2 regions of the Falsiroseomonas sp. HC035 genome follow, and region 1 is predicted to be linked to the other one. Evidence: predicted binding sites of a transcription regulator. Region 1 holds the regulator's gene; the other holds the start of a gene.
The links. The regulator HrcA, encoded in region 1, represses chaperone genes, less so after heat shock. The targets are predictions, from matches to a motif close to GTTNGCACTCNCNNNNNGNGAGTGCNAAC.
Positions count from the first base shown of each region.

Region 2: a site for HrcA is predicted at 2,451-2,479, ahead of groES (co-chaperone GroES). Genes of this name have one in related genera too.

Region 1 covers NZ_JBNXUN010000002.1:569,939-577,781, forward strand. The annotation lists gene ACLF3G_RS07185 (LutB/LldF family L-lactate oxidation iron-sulfur protein) at 1-1,311, opposite strand, end outside; gene ACLF3G_RS07190 (hypothetical protein) at 1,384-2,331, opposite strand; gene hrcA (heat-inducible transcriptional repressor HrcA) at 2,324-3,430, opposite strand; gene ACLF3G_RS07200 (hypothetical protein) at 3,713-3,928, shown strand; gene ACLF3G_RS07205 (hypothetical protein) at 3,960-4,589, shown strand; gene ACLF3G_RS07210 (GlsB/YeaQ/YmgE family stress response membrane protein) at 4,648-4,902, shown strand; gene ACLF3G_RS07215 (D-Ala-D-Ala carboxypeptidase family metallohydrolase) at 5,077-5,664, opposite strand; gene gshB (glutathione synthase) at 5,727-6,677, opposite strand; gene ACLF3G_RS07225 (shikimate dehydrogenase) at 6,774-7,616, shown strand; gene coaE (dephospho-CoA kinase) at 7,613-7,843, shown strand, end outside.
Region 2 covers NZ_JBNXUN010000005.1:24,393-32,235, forward strand. The annotation lists gene ACLF3G_RS12560 (glycosyltransferase family 2 protein) at 1-715, shown strand, start outside; gene ACLF3G_RS12565 (TVP38/TMEM64 family protein) at 715-1,410, shown strand; gene ACLF3G_RS12570 (hypothetical protein) at 1,468-1,992, shown strand; gene ACLF3G_RS12575 (usg protein) at 1,979-2,272, opposite strand; gene groES (co-chaperone GroES) at 2,555-2,866, shown strand; gene groL (chaperonin GroEL) at 2,965-4,614, shown strand; gene ACLF3G_RS12590 (cold-shock protein) at 4,897-5,100, shown strand; gene ACLF3G_RS12595 (hypothetical protein) at 5,136-5,675, opposite strand; gene ACLF3G_RS12600 (threonine dehydratase) at 5,751-6,707, shown strand; gene ACLF3G_RS12605 (amidohydrolase family protein) at 6,704-7,843, shown strand, end outside.

The DNA.
Region 1 (7,843 bases):
CTTGCCGCGGCCGAGCAGTGACAGCGCGCCGATGCCGAGCTTCGTCGCCATCCGGTACATCCCCGGCCGCTTCGCGAACCAGGCCCAGAAGGCAAGGCCGGAGCGCACGGATTGCGGCGACAGGTGCCGCTCGAATTCGCGTTCCCGCCAATGCCGCATCAGCTTCGGCAGCGGGATCTTCACCGGGCAGACGCTCTCGCACTTGCCGCAGAAGGTCGACGCGTTGGGCAGGTTGCCGGCCTTGTCGATGCCGATCAGGGTGGGGGTCAGCACGCTGCCCATCGGGCCAGGGTAGACCCAGCCATAGGCATGCCCGCCGGCGACGCCATAGACCGGGCAGTGGTTCATGCAGGCGGCGCAGCGGATGCAGCGCAGCATTTCCTGGAAGTCGGTGCCGATCATGTTGGACCGGCCATTGTCGATCAGGACCACGTGGTAGTCCTCCGGCCCATCCAGGTCGCCATCGCGCCGGATGCCGGTGGAAAGGGTGGTGTAGACGGAGAAATCCTGGCCGGTGGCGGACCGTGCGAGCAGCCGCAGCAGGCTGGTCGCATCCTCCAGCGTGGGCACCACCTTCTCGATGCTGGCCAGCACGATGTGCGTCTTCGGCAGGGTCTGCGTCAGGTCGCCATTGCCCTCGTTGGTGACGATGACGTTGCTGCCGGTCTCGGCGATCAGGAAGTTGGCGCCGGTGATGCCGACATCGGCGGCGAGGAAGCGGGAGCGCAGCTTGGTCCGCGCCTCCGCCATGATATCGCTGCGTTCGTGGAACACCCGGTCCTTCGGCAGTTCCGTATGGATCTCCCGGAACGTGCTCTCCCAGTCCTCGCGGTTGAGGTGGAAGGCCGGGCCGATGATGTGGCTCGGCGGCTCCTTGCGGATTTGCAGAATGTATTCGCCGAGGTCGGTCTCCACCGGCTCGATGCCATGCGCCTCCAGGTGGTCGTTGATGCCGAGTTCCTCGGAGATCATCGACTTGCCCTTGGTGACCGTGCGCGCGCCCTTGTCGCGGCAGATCTTCAGGACCGTGGCGCGGGCGTCATCCGCGGTGGAACACCAGTGCACCGTACCGCCGGCGCGCTCCACCTTCGCCGCATAGGCTTCCAGGTAGAAGTCCAGGTTCGCCAGCGTGTGGTTCTTGATGTCCCGGCCGATGTCGCGCAGCCGCTCGAACTCCGGCAGCGCCGCCACCGCCGCCGCCCGCTTGGCGTGCGAGGTGCCCTTGCTGCGGTCGAGCGCCTTCTGCAGGCCGACATCGGCCAGGGCGCGGGAGGCGTTCGCCTTGAAGGCGGGGGAGGTGATGTGGACCACGGGGCGCTCCTGCTTCCCCCTGATATAGCCGGGAAAAGCGCCGCGTGCAGTACCGGCCTGGCCAGGCCCGTATCAAGCCGTTGCGGCCTGCCGCAGGAGCAGCCCGAACCCCTCCAGCACCGCCGCGCTGGGTCGCGTGGATTTGCCGTAGCGGTGCTGGCGCAGCCCAAGCCAGGTGGCGGCGAAACGCTGCTTTTCGGCGCATCCCGACGCGGCCAGCGCGCCGGTGACGAAGCGCGCCACCTTCGGCGCCGCAGCGTCCACGAAAGCCCGGAGGTACGCCGCATGATCGGCGGCATCGGCCAGGCGCCAGCCGCGGACCGCACGGTCGAGATCGGGCGCGCCGACGCTGGCGAGAATCGGGCGGTAGATCTCGTCCGCCTCCGCACCCGAATCATCGGGGCCCTGGCGAAACAGCTCCGCCTCGAAACGGGCCCGGGTCGCCTGGTCGGCCGGGCTGCCCAGCAGCCGCCCGACCAGGTCGCCGAAGCAATCGAGGTCCCCGGTGAAGATCGCATCGAAGGACACGACCAGCGTCCGTTCGGGAAAGCTCGCCAGCGCATCCAGGGCCAGGATCCACTCCCACAGGCCGATCAGCCCGGTCTGGTGCACATCCCAGCCGCGCCGCTGCCGGGCGGCCTTGACGTCCCAGGACCGCAGGAAGCCCGCGGTGCCGCGATGGATCACGAGGTTCCGGCAGTCGGGGAATTGCGCCCGAAGCTGGGAGACGATGCTGACATAGCCGGGATGCTTGTTGCCATACAGCGCGACGCCGCCGGCCTTCAGCTTGGCGCGCAGCAGGGCCCGCGCCCGCGTCAGTTCCTCGGCGCCGATCCAGCCTCGGTCGCCACCCAGGACGAAGCGGGGGAACCGGGGTTCGGGCGGCTGCGGCTGGAAGCCGATCTGGCCTTCATGCAGGCAGAAGATGCCGGGGACCAGGTTGGCCGCCCGCTCGAGTGCCGTGGTGCCGGAGCGGGCGACACCCCAGATCACGAAGCCGAGTGGGTGATCGCTATCCAAGCAACCGCCCGATCACCCGCGCCGTGTAATCCACCACCGGGATGATCCGCCCGTAGTTGATCCGCGTCGGACCGATCACCCCGATGGCGCCGACGATCTGTTCCGCGCCGTTGCGGAAGGGCGAGACCACCATCGAGAGCCCTGCGCTGTCGAACAGCCCGCTCTCGGCGCCGATGAAGATCTGCACCCCCTCCCCGCGCTGCGCGAGATCCAGCAGCCGCAGCATGGTCTCCTGCGCCTCCAGCCGTTCGAACAGAGCCTGGATTTCCTGCACGCGCTGGGCGTAGTCCAGGTTCTGGCCCAAATTCTGCAACAGCTTGGCCTGGCCGCGCAGGATCAGCGAGCCGCCGGCGCCGCCGGACCAGGTGCCGAGCCCGGCCTCGATCACCTGATTGGTCAGGGCGTCCAGCGCGGTGCGGTTGGCGGATATCTCCTCCGCCACCGTGCCACGGGTTTCTTCCAGCGTGCGGCCGGACAGGCGGGCGTTCAGGTAGTTGCTGGCCTGTTGCAGGGCGCTGGGCGGCAGGCCGAGCGGCACCTCGATGACGCGGTTTTCCACCTGGCCATCGGCGGTGACCAGCACCACCAGGGCGCGGCCGGTGCCCAGCGCCACGAATTCGATGTGCCGCACCGGCGCTTCCCGCTTCGGCGCCACCACCAGGCCCGCGGCGCCTGCCAAGCCCGACAGCATCTGGCTGGCCTCGCCGAGGGTTTCCTGCAGGGACCGGCCGCCGGCGGCGCAGCGCGCGGCGATCGCATCCCGCTCCTCTTCCGGCAGTGCGCCGAATTGCAGCAGGCCGTCGACGAACAGGCGCAACCCACGCTCCGTCGGCAGGCGCCCGGCGGACGTGTGCGGGGCGAACAGCAGCCCGGCTTCCTCCAGATCCGCCATGACGTTGCGGATGGTGGCCGGGGACAGCGAATGCGGCAGGCGGCGCGACAGGGTGCGGGAGCCGACCGGCTCGCCGGTCTGGACGTAGGTCTCCACCAGCTCCCGCAGCACCGCGGCACTGCGCTCATCGAGCCCCGGCGGCAAGGGAATGGCCGTGTGGGCGAAGGTCATGCTGGGCGCCCCGGTTGGGCGCGGCGGCCTGGTGATGGGACCCATGGCGATCCGGTCCGTGAAGATTTCATTGCGACGCTAGGGGCCTGCGATGGTGCGGGTCAACCTTGCGACCACCGATAGGTCATGCCGGGCCGCCCGACCTGCAAGATCAGCCGCCCTCACGTTGCGGCAAGGTTTCGACACAGTCGTGCCATGCGGTGGTTACAACGCCCTGGTCTGGTGTGCCTGGCGAACAGGGGTGACGAGGATGACCGGCCAGGGGCAGGCACCGGCGGAGTTGTGGGCGGCCCTGCTGCGGGCCTGGCTGCCACGGCCATGACGGCGATCTTCGCCGCGGCGACGTTGATGTTGGCAGGCGGGGCCGGGCTGCTGGCTTCCCTGCTGGTCGCACCGCTGCGCAGCGCGGCGCGGATGGCGACGCTGGTGGTGGCCTCCGCGGCCGCGGTCGGGCTCGGCCTGCTGCTGCTGGTCGGGCTGCCGGAGACGCTGCCCTTCTTCACGACCGAGGTGGCGACCCCGATCCGAGGTTGACGCGGCCGGCATGGCCCCGGCAGGTGGCGGCATGGCCCTGCTTCGCCTGATTGTCCTGTGCCTGCTGCTGTGGCCCCTCGCCGCGCGGGCGCAACCGGACCCCTGGACTGCCTGCGCCCGCGCCATCGCGGCGGCGGAGGCGCGCAGCGGCATCCCGGACGGCCTGCTGCTGGCCATCGCCCGCGTCGAGAGCGGCCGCGCCAGGCCGGGCGGCGGCACCGCCCCCTGGCCTTTCGCGCTGAACGCCGGCGGCGAGGGCCTCTTCCCGGAATCCGCGGCGGAGGCGGTGGAGACCGTGCAGGCCCTGCGCGCCGCCGGGCGACGGTCCATCGATGTCGGCTGCATGCAGGTGAACCTGGTGTATCACCCGGAGGCCTTCCTGGACCTCGCCACCGCCTTCGACCCGCAGGTCAACGTCGCCTACGCCGTGCGCTTCCTGCGGGAGCTGCGCGGCCGCACCGGGAGCTGGGCGGAGGCGGTGGCGCAGTATCATTCGATGGAGCCTGGCCGCGGGCTCGCCTACCACACCAAGGTTCGCGTCGCGCGCGGCGCCGCCCTGCCGGCGCGGACGGTAGCGGGGCTGTGCCCGCCGGGGCGGCAGGCGCGGCTGGTGATCCCGCCGGGGGCCGGGGCGCGGCCGCGGATGGTTTGCGGCAGATAGATTGGGAACCGCGAGGGTTTTTGGCGCTTACATCGCCATCGGGGCAGGGAGAGTGCACGTGGGTTTCATCTGGACGATCATCATCGGCTTCCTCGCGGGCGCGCTCGCGAAGTTCCTCATGCCGGGGCGCGATCCCGGCGGGTTCATCATCACCATCCTGCTCGGCATCGTCGGTGCCGTGGTGGCGACCTGGCTCGGCCAGGCAGTGGGCTGGTATCGAGCTGGGGAGGGCGCGGGCTTCATCGGCGCGGTTGTCGGCGCAGTGATCGTGCTGGCAATATACCGCATGGTCATCGGCCGCCGTGCCACCTGATACCAAATCTTATTGATTGGAACCTGCGCCCGCCGAAGGCGGGCGAGCGGTCGGATGGCCGCCGCGCCAAGGGGCGCGCAGCCAAGCCGGCGGTTGCCGGCGCCGGCGATCGCAGCGGTGATCGGCCACGATCACCGGAATTGGTAAGTGGCACGCCCTGGGGCAGGCCAGCAGTCATTCGGACATCTTGCTGGTCTGCCCGCGTGTGTCGATGTGGCAGAAATTTTCGCTTGGATAAGCGTGGATGTAGCCCTTGAAGGCGAACCACACGCCGAGCGGCCAGACCCGCCAGGTGCGGGGCAGTTCTCCGAACGGGATGGTGCCGGCCTTCACCTTCTCGGCCTTCCTTTCGAACATCACCGGGGAGTGGAACATCCTCCCGCTGTTGCTCCATTCCATCAGGATCTTCTCGATATCGGTGCAGGGCATGCCGGCGACTTTGAAGTCGATGGCGCTGAAGGCCATGTGCTGGCTGGTCTTGGCGCGGCCGGTGTAGCCGGTGGATTTGTCGCTCGATGCCTGGTTGTAGGCCTCGCTGCGGTAGATGCTGACCAGGCTGATCGATTTGCCGAGATGTTCCCGCAACGCATCCAGCACCAGGATGGTGGGGATGATGTTGTCCCACAGCCGCTCCGGCGGCTTGCTGTTCGCCGTGCCGAACTTGTTCTTGGCCGAGGTCCGCGCCAGCAATTCGCCGGGGCTGAAATACTTCAGCCCCAGCCCGCCGATCCGCGCGTCGAAATCCGTCCTGTAGTCGCCCATCTCCGTATCCTCCCGGCAGGGAGGCTACGGTCGGTTCCGCCTCACAGCGGTTTCGCCCGATTTCAGGCCTGGACCTTGGCTTCGATGGCGTCCCACAGGGCGCGTTCCAGGTGGATGCCGTCGAAGCGGGCGATCTCCTGCAAGCCGGTGGGGGAGGTCACGTTGATCTCGGTCAGGTAGCCACCGATGACGTCGATGCCGACGAAGATCATGCCGCGCGCCTTCAACTCCGGTCCGATCACGGCGCAGATCTCGCGCTCCCGGTCGGTCAGCGTCGTCTGCATGGGCGTGCCGCCGACATGCATGTTGCTGCGCGCCTCGCCGGCCGCCGGCACGCGGTTGATGGCGCCCATGGCAACGCCGTCCACCAGGATGATGCGCTTGTCACCCTCCCGCACCGCGGAGACGTATTTCTGGATCACCAGCGGCTCCCGCGATCGCTCCGTGAACATCTCCACCAGCGCATTCATGTTCGGGTCTTCCGGGCGCAGGTGGAACACGCCGGCGCCGCCATTGCCGAACAGCGGCTTGATGATGATGTCGCCGTGCTTCTGGCGGAACTTCCGGATCTGCCCGACATCGGCGGTGACCAGCGTTTCCGGCATCAGGTCGGGGAAGTGGGTGACGTAGAGCTTCTCCGGCGCGTTGCGGACGCTGGCCGGGTCGTTCACCACCAGGGTCTTCGGGTGGATATGTTCCAGGATGTGCGTCGCCGTGATGTAGGCCATGTCGAAGGGCGGGTCCTGGCGCATCAGCACCACGTCCACCCCGCCCAGGTCGATCTCCTGCTTCGGGCCGAGGGTGAAGTGGCGGCCCTTCTCCCGCCGCACCTCCACCGTCTCCGCCTGCGCCAGCACCCGGCCGCCAAGCAGGGCCAGGTCGCGGACGTGGTAGTGCCATAGGGCGTGGCCGCGCGACTGCGCCTCCAGCATCATGGCGAAGGTGCTGTCGGCGTCGATGTTGACCGAGGCGATCGGGTCCATCTGGACCGCGACCTTGAGGCTGCGCACCATGGGCGGGTTCTCCTGATTGCCCCTCCTGTCGCATTGCCCGCGTCAGCTTGGAAGGGGGGCGTTGACGGCGGCCCGCGGCCGGAGTCACTTCGCCCGATGCAGATATTGAGCGGCAAAGCGTTGAAGGCCGGGGTGCTCGGCTGGCCGGTGGCGCATTCGCGATCCCCCCGGCTGCACGGCTTCTGGCTGGACCGGCACGGCATAGACGGCGCCTACCTGCCGCTTCCGGTGCGGCCGGAACACTTTGTTGAATCGGTGCGCGCGCTGCCCCGACTTGGGTTTGCCGGGGCCAATGTGACGATCCCGCACAAGGAAGCGGCCTATGCGCTGTGCGACGCGGTGGATGCCGTGGGCCGGCGGGCCGGATCGGTGAACACGCTGTTCTTTCGCCCCGATGGCCGGATCGAGGGCACCAGCACGGATGGCTACGGATTCCTGGAATCCATCCGCGAACAGGCGCCGGGCTGGCAGGCCTCGGACGGGCCGGCGGTGATTCTCGGCGCGGGCGGGGCGGTGCGGTCCGTCGCCGCGGCGCTGCTCGATGCCGGCTGCCCGAAACTGGTGCTGGTGAACCGGACGGTGGCGCGGGCGGAGGCGCTGGCGCGGGATCTCGGCGGGCCGGTGGCGGTCAGCGACCAGCCGCTGCTGCGGGATGCGGCGCTGCTGGTGAACGGCACCTCCATGGGCATGCAGGGGGAGCCGCCGCTGGAGATCGACCTGGCGCCGCTGGCACCCGGTGCCGTGGTCGCGGACATGGTCTATGTGCCGCTGGAAACCCCGCTGCTGGCGCAGGCCCGCGCGCTTGGGCTGAGGGCGGTGGATGGCCTCGGCATGCTGCTGCACCAGGCGCGGCCCGGCTTCACCGAATGGTTCGGCGTGGCGCCCCGGGTGGATGCGGAACTGCGCGCCTTCGTGGCGCATGACCTTATGCCCCGATGAGGATCATCGGCCTGACCGGCAGCATCGGCATGGGCAAGTCCACGGCCGCCAACACCTTCCGCCGCCTGCGCGTGCCGGTGTTCGACGCGGACGCCGCCGTGCATGCCCTGCAGGGGCGCGGCGGCGCGGCGGTGGCGCCGATCGAGGCCGCCTTCCCCGGCACCACGCGCGCGGGCCGCGTGGACCGGGAGGCGCTGCGCAGCCGGGTGCTGGGTGACCCGGCGGCA
Region 2 (7,843 bases), on a different contig from region 1:
GGGACCGAACGTGCTGCCGCTGATCGGCGAGATCGCGGCGGCACTGGCGGGAACGCCGTATGAGGTCGTCTGCGTCGATGACGGCTCGACCGATGATACCGGCGCGCGACTGGTCGAGGCAGCCGGGCAATTTCCGGTGCTGGTGCTGCGGCACGCCGTGGCCTGCGGGCAATCGGCCGGCATTGTCAGCGGGGTGCTGGCGGCGCGCGCGCCCTGGATCGCGACGCTGGACGGCGATGGCCAGAACGACCCGGCGGACATTCCCCGCCTCTGGGCGCGGGCGCAGGCCGAATCGGCCACGGACCTGATGGTGGCCGGGCACCGCACGCAGCGGCGCGACAACCGGGTGAAGCGGGTGACGAGCCGCCTGGCCAATGCGATCCGCGCCCGGCTGCTCGGCGACCGGACGCCGGATACCGGTTGCGGGCTGAAGGTGTTCTCCCGGGCGCTGTTCCTGGACCTGCCGCGATTCGACCACATGCACCGCTACCTGCCGGCCCTCGTGCTGCGCGCCGGCGGGCGGGTGGTGAGCGAGCCGGTAAACCACCGGCCGCGGCTGCGCGGGCAGTCCAACTACGGCACGCTGGACCGCCTGGGCGTTGCGGTGTCCGACATGCTGGGCGTGATCTGGCTGCAGCGGCGCTGGCGGCGGCCGGTGGTGGAGCGGGTTTCAGTCCGGGTCGTGGAGCCAGCCGCGGTTCCACCGGCTGGCTGATGCCGGGTGTCGGAAAATCCCTGCGTTGGCAGTCGCTCGGCAAGCTGCTGCTGCTGGCGGGTGGACTGCTCGCGGCGGCGGTGCTGTTGCGCAGCTTTGACGGGATGCCCGGCAAGGGATGGGTTGATCGCGACATCCGCGGCGAGGGGCTGTGGGGGGAGTTGGTCTTCGTGCTCGTCGGCGCGGCGCTGACCGCAGTGGGCGCGCCGCGGCAGAGCGTGGTGTTCCTCGGCGGCTACGGCTTCGGCACGGTGCTCGGCATCCTGCTCGGCCTGCTGGCGCAACTGCTGGGCTGTGCCGCGAGCTATGGCTGGGCACGGCTGCTCGGGCGACGCTGGGCGGAAAAGCGCATGTCAGGCCGCTTCGGGCACCGGCTGCGGCCGCTGCGCGACGCGCTGGTGCAGAGCCCGTTCCAGGCGACGCTGGCGCTGCGGCTGCTGCCGGTGGGCAACAACCTGGCGCTGAACCTGCTGGCGGGCATGGCGGGGCTGGCGGCCTGGCCGTTCCTGGCGGGCTCGGCGATCGGCTACCTGCCGCAGACGGTGGTGTTCGCGCTGCTCGGCAAGGGCATCCGGGTGGAGGGCGCGTGGCAACTCGGCCTGGCCGCGGCGCTGCTGCTGGTGTCCTTCGGACTGGGCCTGTGGCTGCTGCGGCGGCACCGGGCGGCGCGGGCGATGGATGGCGATCCGGATTGATCTGGAATTTGTTCCTAATTCGTGCTAGTCGCACCTTCGATCGGAAGGAGCCGCGGCATGGAACAGGTGATCTGGACGCCGGGTGCCTTCGTCCTCAAGGTCATCGACCCGGCGTTGGTGGCGCTGGCGCTGGACCCACCGGCAGCGCGACCGGGCGTGCGGCTGCTGCTGCTGGGCACAGCTTTGCAGGAAAGCCTGCTGCGCCACCTACGGCAGTTGCCGAACCGGGATGGCTCGCGCGGTCCGGCCTTGGGCTACTTCCAGATGGAGCCGGTGACCCACGACGACATCTGGAAAACCTTCCTGGCCTTCAGGCCGCCGCTGGCCGCGCGGATGCGGGCACTGGCTGGGCTGCCGAAGGGGCAGCCGGAGCCGGAGGTCCTGCTGCGCGATCCGGTCTATGCCGCGGCGATGGCCCGGCTGCGCTACCGGCGCGCCCCGGGCCGGCTGCCGGCCGCTGGCGACGTGGCCGGCATGGCCGCCTACTGGAAGCGGCACTACAACACGCCGCTCGGCCGGGGCCAGCCGGAGGAGTTCGCGGCCAGTCTGGCGCGCGTCCTGCCCGGGATCAGTGCAGGATGAACTGGCCGTTGGCGTAGCGCAGTTCCGCCGGGCGGATCAGCGCGGCGGAGGCGACGCGCACGGAATGCAGCGGGCCCTCGATCTCGCGCTGCCAGAAGGCGAGGAACTGGCCGAGCGCCGGGAATTTCGGCGCCAGGTCGTGCTTCTGCCAGATGAAGGTCTGCAACAGGCCGGGATGGTCCGGCATGTGGTACAGGATCTCCGCCGTAGTCAGCCGCCAGTCCGGCGGCGGCGCGCCGAGTGGGGATCGTGCGAAGCGTTCGAGGCCACTGAGTTCCATCGTGCTCCTTCCTGGCCCGGCCGGGCCTTCCGACATGCCGCGCCGTGCGTGGCCGGCAGTGCAGCATCGCATGAGGAAACCAGCAGGTTGCAAGAAAAACCTTCACAAACAAGCGCTTAGCACTCGCACTCCGAGAGTGCTGCCGATACTTGACGGGAATGTGGGTCTGGCCTACATCGCTGGCACTCCTCTGGGGGGAGTGCTAGCGGGCGCCAATCGGGTCCGTCGGCCGTGAAATCTCCGGAAGAGCTTGCCATCTTTTGGAAGCGACAGGAGAAGTCCATGGGCTTTCGTCCACTGCATGACCGCGTTCTCGTCCGCCGCGTGACGGCCGAAGAGAAGAGCAAGGGCGGCATCATCATCCCCGACACCGCCAAGGAGAAGCCGCAGGAAGGGGAAGTCATCTCCGTCGGCTCCGGCACCCTGAACGACAAGGGCGAACTCCGCGCCCTGGACGTCAAGGCCGGCGACCGCATCCTGTTCGGCAAGTGGTCGGGCACCGAAGTGAAGCTCGATGGCGAGGAGCTCCTCATCATGAAGGAGTCCGACATCATGGGCATCCTCGACACCCCTTCCGTGGCGAAGGCGGCCTGAGTCCCTTGGGCGGCGGCGCGGGACTCCGCGCCATGCCGCCCACCGGCCATCCGCACCTTCGCCTGGTCTCCTCAACGGAACGATAGGGAATAGAATACATGGCAGCGAAAGACGTTAAGTTCGGCGCCTCGGCGCGCGAGCGCATGATCCGTGGCGTGGACATCCTGGCCGACGCCGTGAAGGTGACGCTGGGCCCCAAGGGCCGCAACGTGGTCCTCGACAAGTCCTTCGGCGCCCCGCGCATCACCAAGGACGGTGTGACGGTCGCCAAGGAAATCGAGCTGGCCGACAAGTTCGAGAACATGGGCGCGCAGATGGTGCGCGAAGTGGCCTCGAAGACCAACGACACCGCCGGTGACGGCACGACCACCGCGACGGTGCTGGCCCAGGCCATCATCCGCGAGGGTGCCAAGGCCGTGGCCGCCGGCATGAACCCGATGGACCTGAAGCGCGGCATCGACAAGGCCGTGACGCAGATCGTCGCCGAGCTCGAGACCAAGACGAAGAAGATCACGACGTCCGCCGAAGTGGCGCAGGTCGGCACGCTCTCCGCCAATGGCGAGAACGAGATCGGCGAGATGATCGCCAAGGCGATGGAGAAGGTTGGCAACGAGGGTGTCATCACCGTCGAGGAAGCCAAGTCCATCCAGACCGAACTCGACGTCGTCGAGGGCATGCAGTTCGACCGCGGCTACGTCTCCCCGTACTTCATCACGAATGCGGAGAAGATGATCGCGGAGATGGAGAACCCCTACCTCCTCATCTTCGAGAAGAAGCTGTCCCAGCTGCAGCCGATGCTGCCGCTGCTCGAGGCCGTCGTGCAGTCCGGTCGCCCGCTGGTGATCGTGGCCGAGGACGTCGAGGGCGAGGCGCTCGCAACCCTGGTCGTGAACAAGCTGCGTGGTGGCCTGAAGATCGCCGCCGTCAAGGCGCCGGGCTTCGGTGATCGCCGCAAGGCGATGCTGGAAGACATCGCGATCCTGACCGGTGGCCAGGTGATTTCCGAAGACCTCGGCATCAAGCTCGAGAACGTGACGCTCGCCATGCTCGGCCGCGCCAAGCTCGTGAAGATCGAGAAGGAAAACACCACGATCGTCGACGGCGCCGGCGAGAAGACCGAGATCCAGGGCCGCTGCGAGCAGATCAAGGCGCAGATCGAGGAGACCACCTCGGACTACGACCGCGAGAAGCTGCAGGAGCGCCTGGCGAAGCTGGCCGGTGGCGTCGCCGTCATCCGCGTCGGCGGCTCGACCGAGGTCGAGGTGAAGGAGCGCAAGGATCGCGTCGACGACGCGCTGCATGCGACCCGCGCCGCGGTCCAGGAAGGCATCGTGCCGGGCGGCGGGACCGCGCTACTGCGCGCCTCCACCAACCTGCACACCCTGAAGGGTGCGAACAGCGACGAGCAGGTCGGCATCGAGATCGTTCGGCGCGCCATCCAGGCGCCGCTGAAGCAGATCGCCGAGAACGCCGGCAAGGACGGCGCCGTGGTGGCCGGTGAGGTGCTGCGTACCGATACCTACGAGTTCGGCTACGACGCCCAGAAGGACGAGTACAAGAACCTGGTGGAAGCCGGCATCATCGACCCGACCAAGGTCGTGCGCACGGCGCTGCAGGATGCGGCCTCTGTCGCATCGCTGCTGATCACCACCGAAGCCATGGTGGCCGAGCGGCCGGCGAAGGCTCCGGCCGGCGGCGGCGGTGGCGGCGGCGGCATGGGCGGCATGGGCGGCGACATGGATTTCTGATCGCTCCGCGATCAGGCTCCACGCTGAACGAAAAGGAGGCGGACCGAAAGGTCCGCCTCTTTTTTGTGCGTTGGGACATAATTCTGACAAGGGCGTGACCGCCTCGTCCTGGCTTTGACAGCCGATATACCGCTGCCCATGCTGGCCTTGTCATCGCGTACCGGCTTGCCTCGCCGTGCCTCCCGGACCATGCCCCGGGCCGCCTCCAGGTTCCGCCGCCGCATGGCCTGCCTGGGCGATGGTCGCCCAGGTCTGCTCGTCCAGGGAAGGAGCCCGGCTCGCATGGCGACTGGCACCGTGAAGTGGTTCAACGCGACGAAGGGCTTCGGCTTCATCGTCCCGCAGGATGGCGGGAAGGACGTTTTCGTCCACATCACCGCCGTGCAGAAGGCCGGCTTGCAAGGCCTCAACGAGGGCCAGCAGGTATCCTATGAGGTCGCGATGGAACGCGGCAAGGCGGCGGCCATCAACCTGCGTCCGTTGTGACAGGGCGGGCGGGGCACCACCCCGCCCGTTCCAATTCAGGCGTCGTCGTAGATGATGTTGATGGCGCCCAGTTCGCGCAGGCGCGCCTCCGCCGCCTGGCGTGTGGCTTCGTCCGGGGCGCGCAGACCGATCAGCGCACCATTGGTCGGCGGCGGTCGGGTTTCCTCGCCAGGCGTGTCGGAGACGGCGGCGGCCACGGCCTCGCCGGCGATGCCCGTCCCGGCTCCTGCGGCCGCCGCGGCCGCGACTGCCGGCAGCAGCGCGCCGCCCGTTGCGATCACCAGGCCCGCGGCACCCATCGCGGTGGCCGCCATCGCGGTGCCAACGGCGAGCTGACGGCGGTTGCGCAGGTCCGCCTCCTCCGGGTGCTCGTCCGGCGGGTTCAACGGCGCGTCTGTCTCCGTGGTGGCGGGCGGGGTCGTCGGGTCGTCCCGCTTCGCGCCTTCGGCGCGCAGCAGCCCGGCCGCGCGGTCGCGCGCGGCATCGTCGGCGAACTCACCCCAAACAACGGGCACCGCCTTGGCGGCATCCTGGCCCTGTCCGGTCCACTGGCTGCTGTCCACCGTGATGGCCATGGCGGAATCCTCCGTTAAGTTGCGTCACAGCGGAGAACGCCCTCCGCCGCCGATTGTTCCGAGAAAGGATGCCGCGTGTTCGACCTGCCCGCGCTGGAGGACGCCGCAAGGCTGGTCCACGCCGTGTTCCCGCCAACCCCGCAATTCGCCTGGCCTCTGCTCGCCACGCGCACCGGGGCGGAGGTCTGGGTGAAGCACGAGAACCACACGCCGACCGGCGCCTTCAAGGTGCGCGGCGGGCTGGTGTTCATGGAGCGGCTGAAGCGGGAACGGCCGCAGGTGCCGGGCATCATCTCCGCCACGCGGGGCAACCATGGGCAGTCGCTGGCCTATGCGGGGGCGCGGCTCGGGGTGGCGGTGACCATCGTCGTGCCGGTCGGCAACAGCGTTGAGAAGAACGCGGCGATGCGGGCGCAGGGCGCCAGACTGGTCGAACATGGCGCCGATTTCGACGCGGCGCGGGAGGAGGCGATGCGGCTGGCGGCGGTGGAGGGGCTGGAATTCGCACCCTCCTTCGCGCCGGATCTGGTGCGGGGTGTCGCCACTTATGCGCTGGAGCTTTTCCGGGCGGCCCCGCCGCTGGATTCGCTGTATGTGCCGATCGGGCTCGGCTCGGGCATCTGCGGCTGCATCATGGCGCGGAACCTGCTAGGCCTGTCGACCGAGATCATCGGCGTGCAGAGCACCGGCGCAGATTCCTACGCCCGCAGCGTCGCCGCGGGACGGGTGGTGACGACGGAACGGGCGGAGACCAACGCGGATGGCATGGCGACGCGGGTGCCGGATGCCGGCGCGCTGGCGATCATCGCGAAGGGCGCCGCGCGCATCGTGACGGTGAGGGATGACGAGGTTGCGGCGGCAATCCGCGCCTACTGGCAGGACACGCACAACCTGGCGGAGGGTGCCGGCGCGGCACCGCTGGCGGCCCTGATGCAGGAACGCGACCGCATGGCAGGGAAGCGCGTCGCCACCATCCTGTGCGGCGGCAACATAGACCTTGATCTGTTCCGGGACTGGGTGATGGCGCCATGAACGAACATCTGCTGCTGCGCAACTGCCGGCCAATGGGCGGCGCCGCCGTCGATATCATAGTCGCGGGCGACACCATTTCCGCCATTGGTGCGGGACTTGCCGCGCCGGACGGGGCCAAGCTTGAGGACGGGCAGGGCCTGCTGGCGCTGCCTGCCTTCGTGGAGGGGCATACCCATCTCGACAAGTCCCGCTGGGGCATGGGCTGGTGGACCAACGAGGTCGGGCCGCGACTGATCGACCGAATCGAGTCGGAGCGCGCCGCGCGTCACCACGGCTTCGACCCGGCCGCGCAATCGGCACGGCTGGCGGAGCAGTTCCTGGCCCGCGGCACCACCCGCATCCGCAGCTTCGCCGATGTCGATACGGAAATCGGCACCACCCATTCCGACGCACTGGTGGCGCTGCGTGAGGCGCTGCGTGGGCGGATGGACATCCAGGTGGTGGCCTTTCCGCAATCCGGCTTGCTGGTGCGGCCAGGGACGCTGGACCTGCTGGAACAGGCGCTGCGGAACGGCGCGGATATCGTCGGCGGGCTTGATCCCTCCGGCATCGACCGCGATCCGAAGGGGCATCTGGATGCGGTCTTTTCGCTCTCCGAGAGACACGGCAAGCCGCTGGACATCCACCTGCATGAGCCGGGGGAGTTGGGGGCCTTCGCGCTGGAGTTGACGATCGAACGGACGCTGGCGCTGGGCATGCAGGGGCGGGTGGTGATCAGCCACGGCTTCTGCCTGGGCGATGTGGCGCGTGCGCCGGCTTTGTATGCGGCTTTGGCGGAGGCCGGCATCGCCATCGCCACCACCGCGCCACCCTCCCGCGCCGTACCGTCCGTGAGAGCGGTGCGGGCGGCGGGCGGGAAGATCTTCGCGGGGAATGACGGCATCCGTGACACCTGGACCCCCTACAACATGCCGGACATGCTGCAGCGGGCCATGCTGGTCGGGCTGAAGAACGAGTTCCGGCGTGACGACGAAATCGCCTGGGCGCTCGCCACCGTCACGGAGTGGGCGGCGGAGGGCTGCGGGTTTGACCGGTACGGCCTGGTGCCGGGGGCGCGGGCCGATTTGGTGCTGGTGGAGGCGGAGACGGTGGCCGAGGCGGTGGTGGCCACGCCGCCGCGGCGGCTGGTGCTGAGC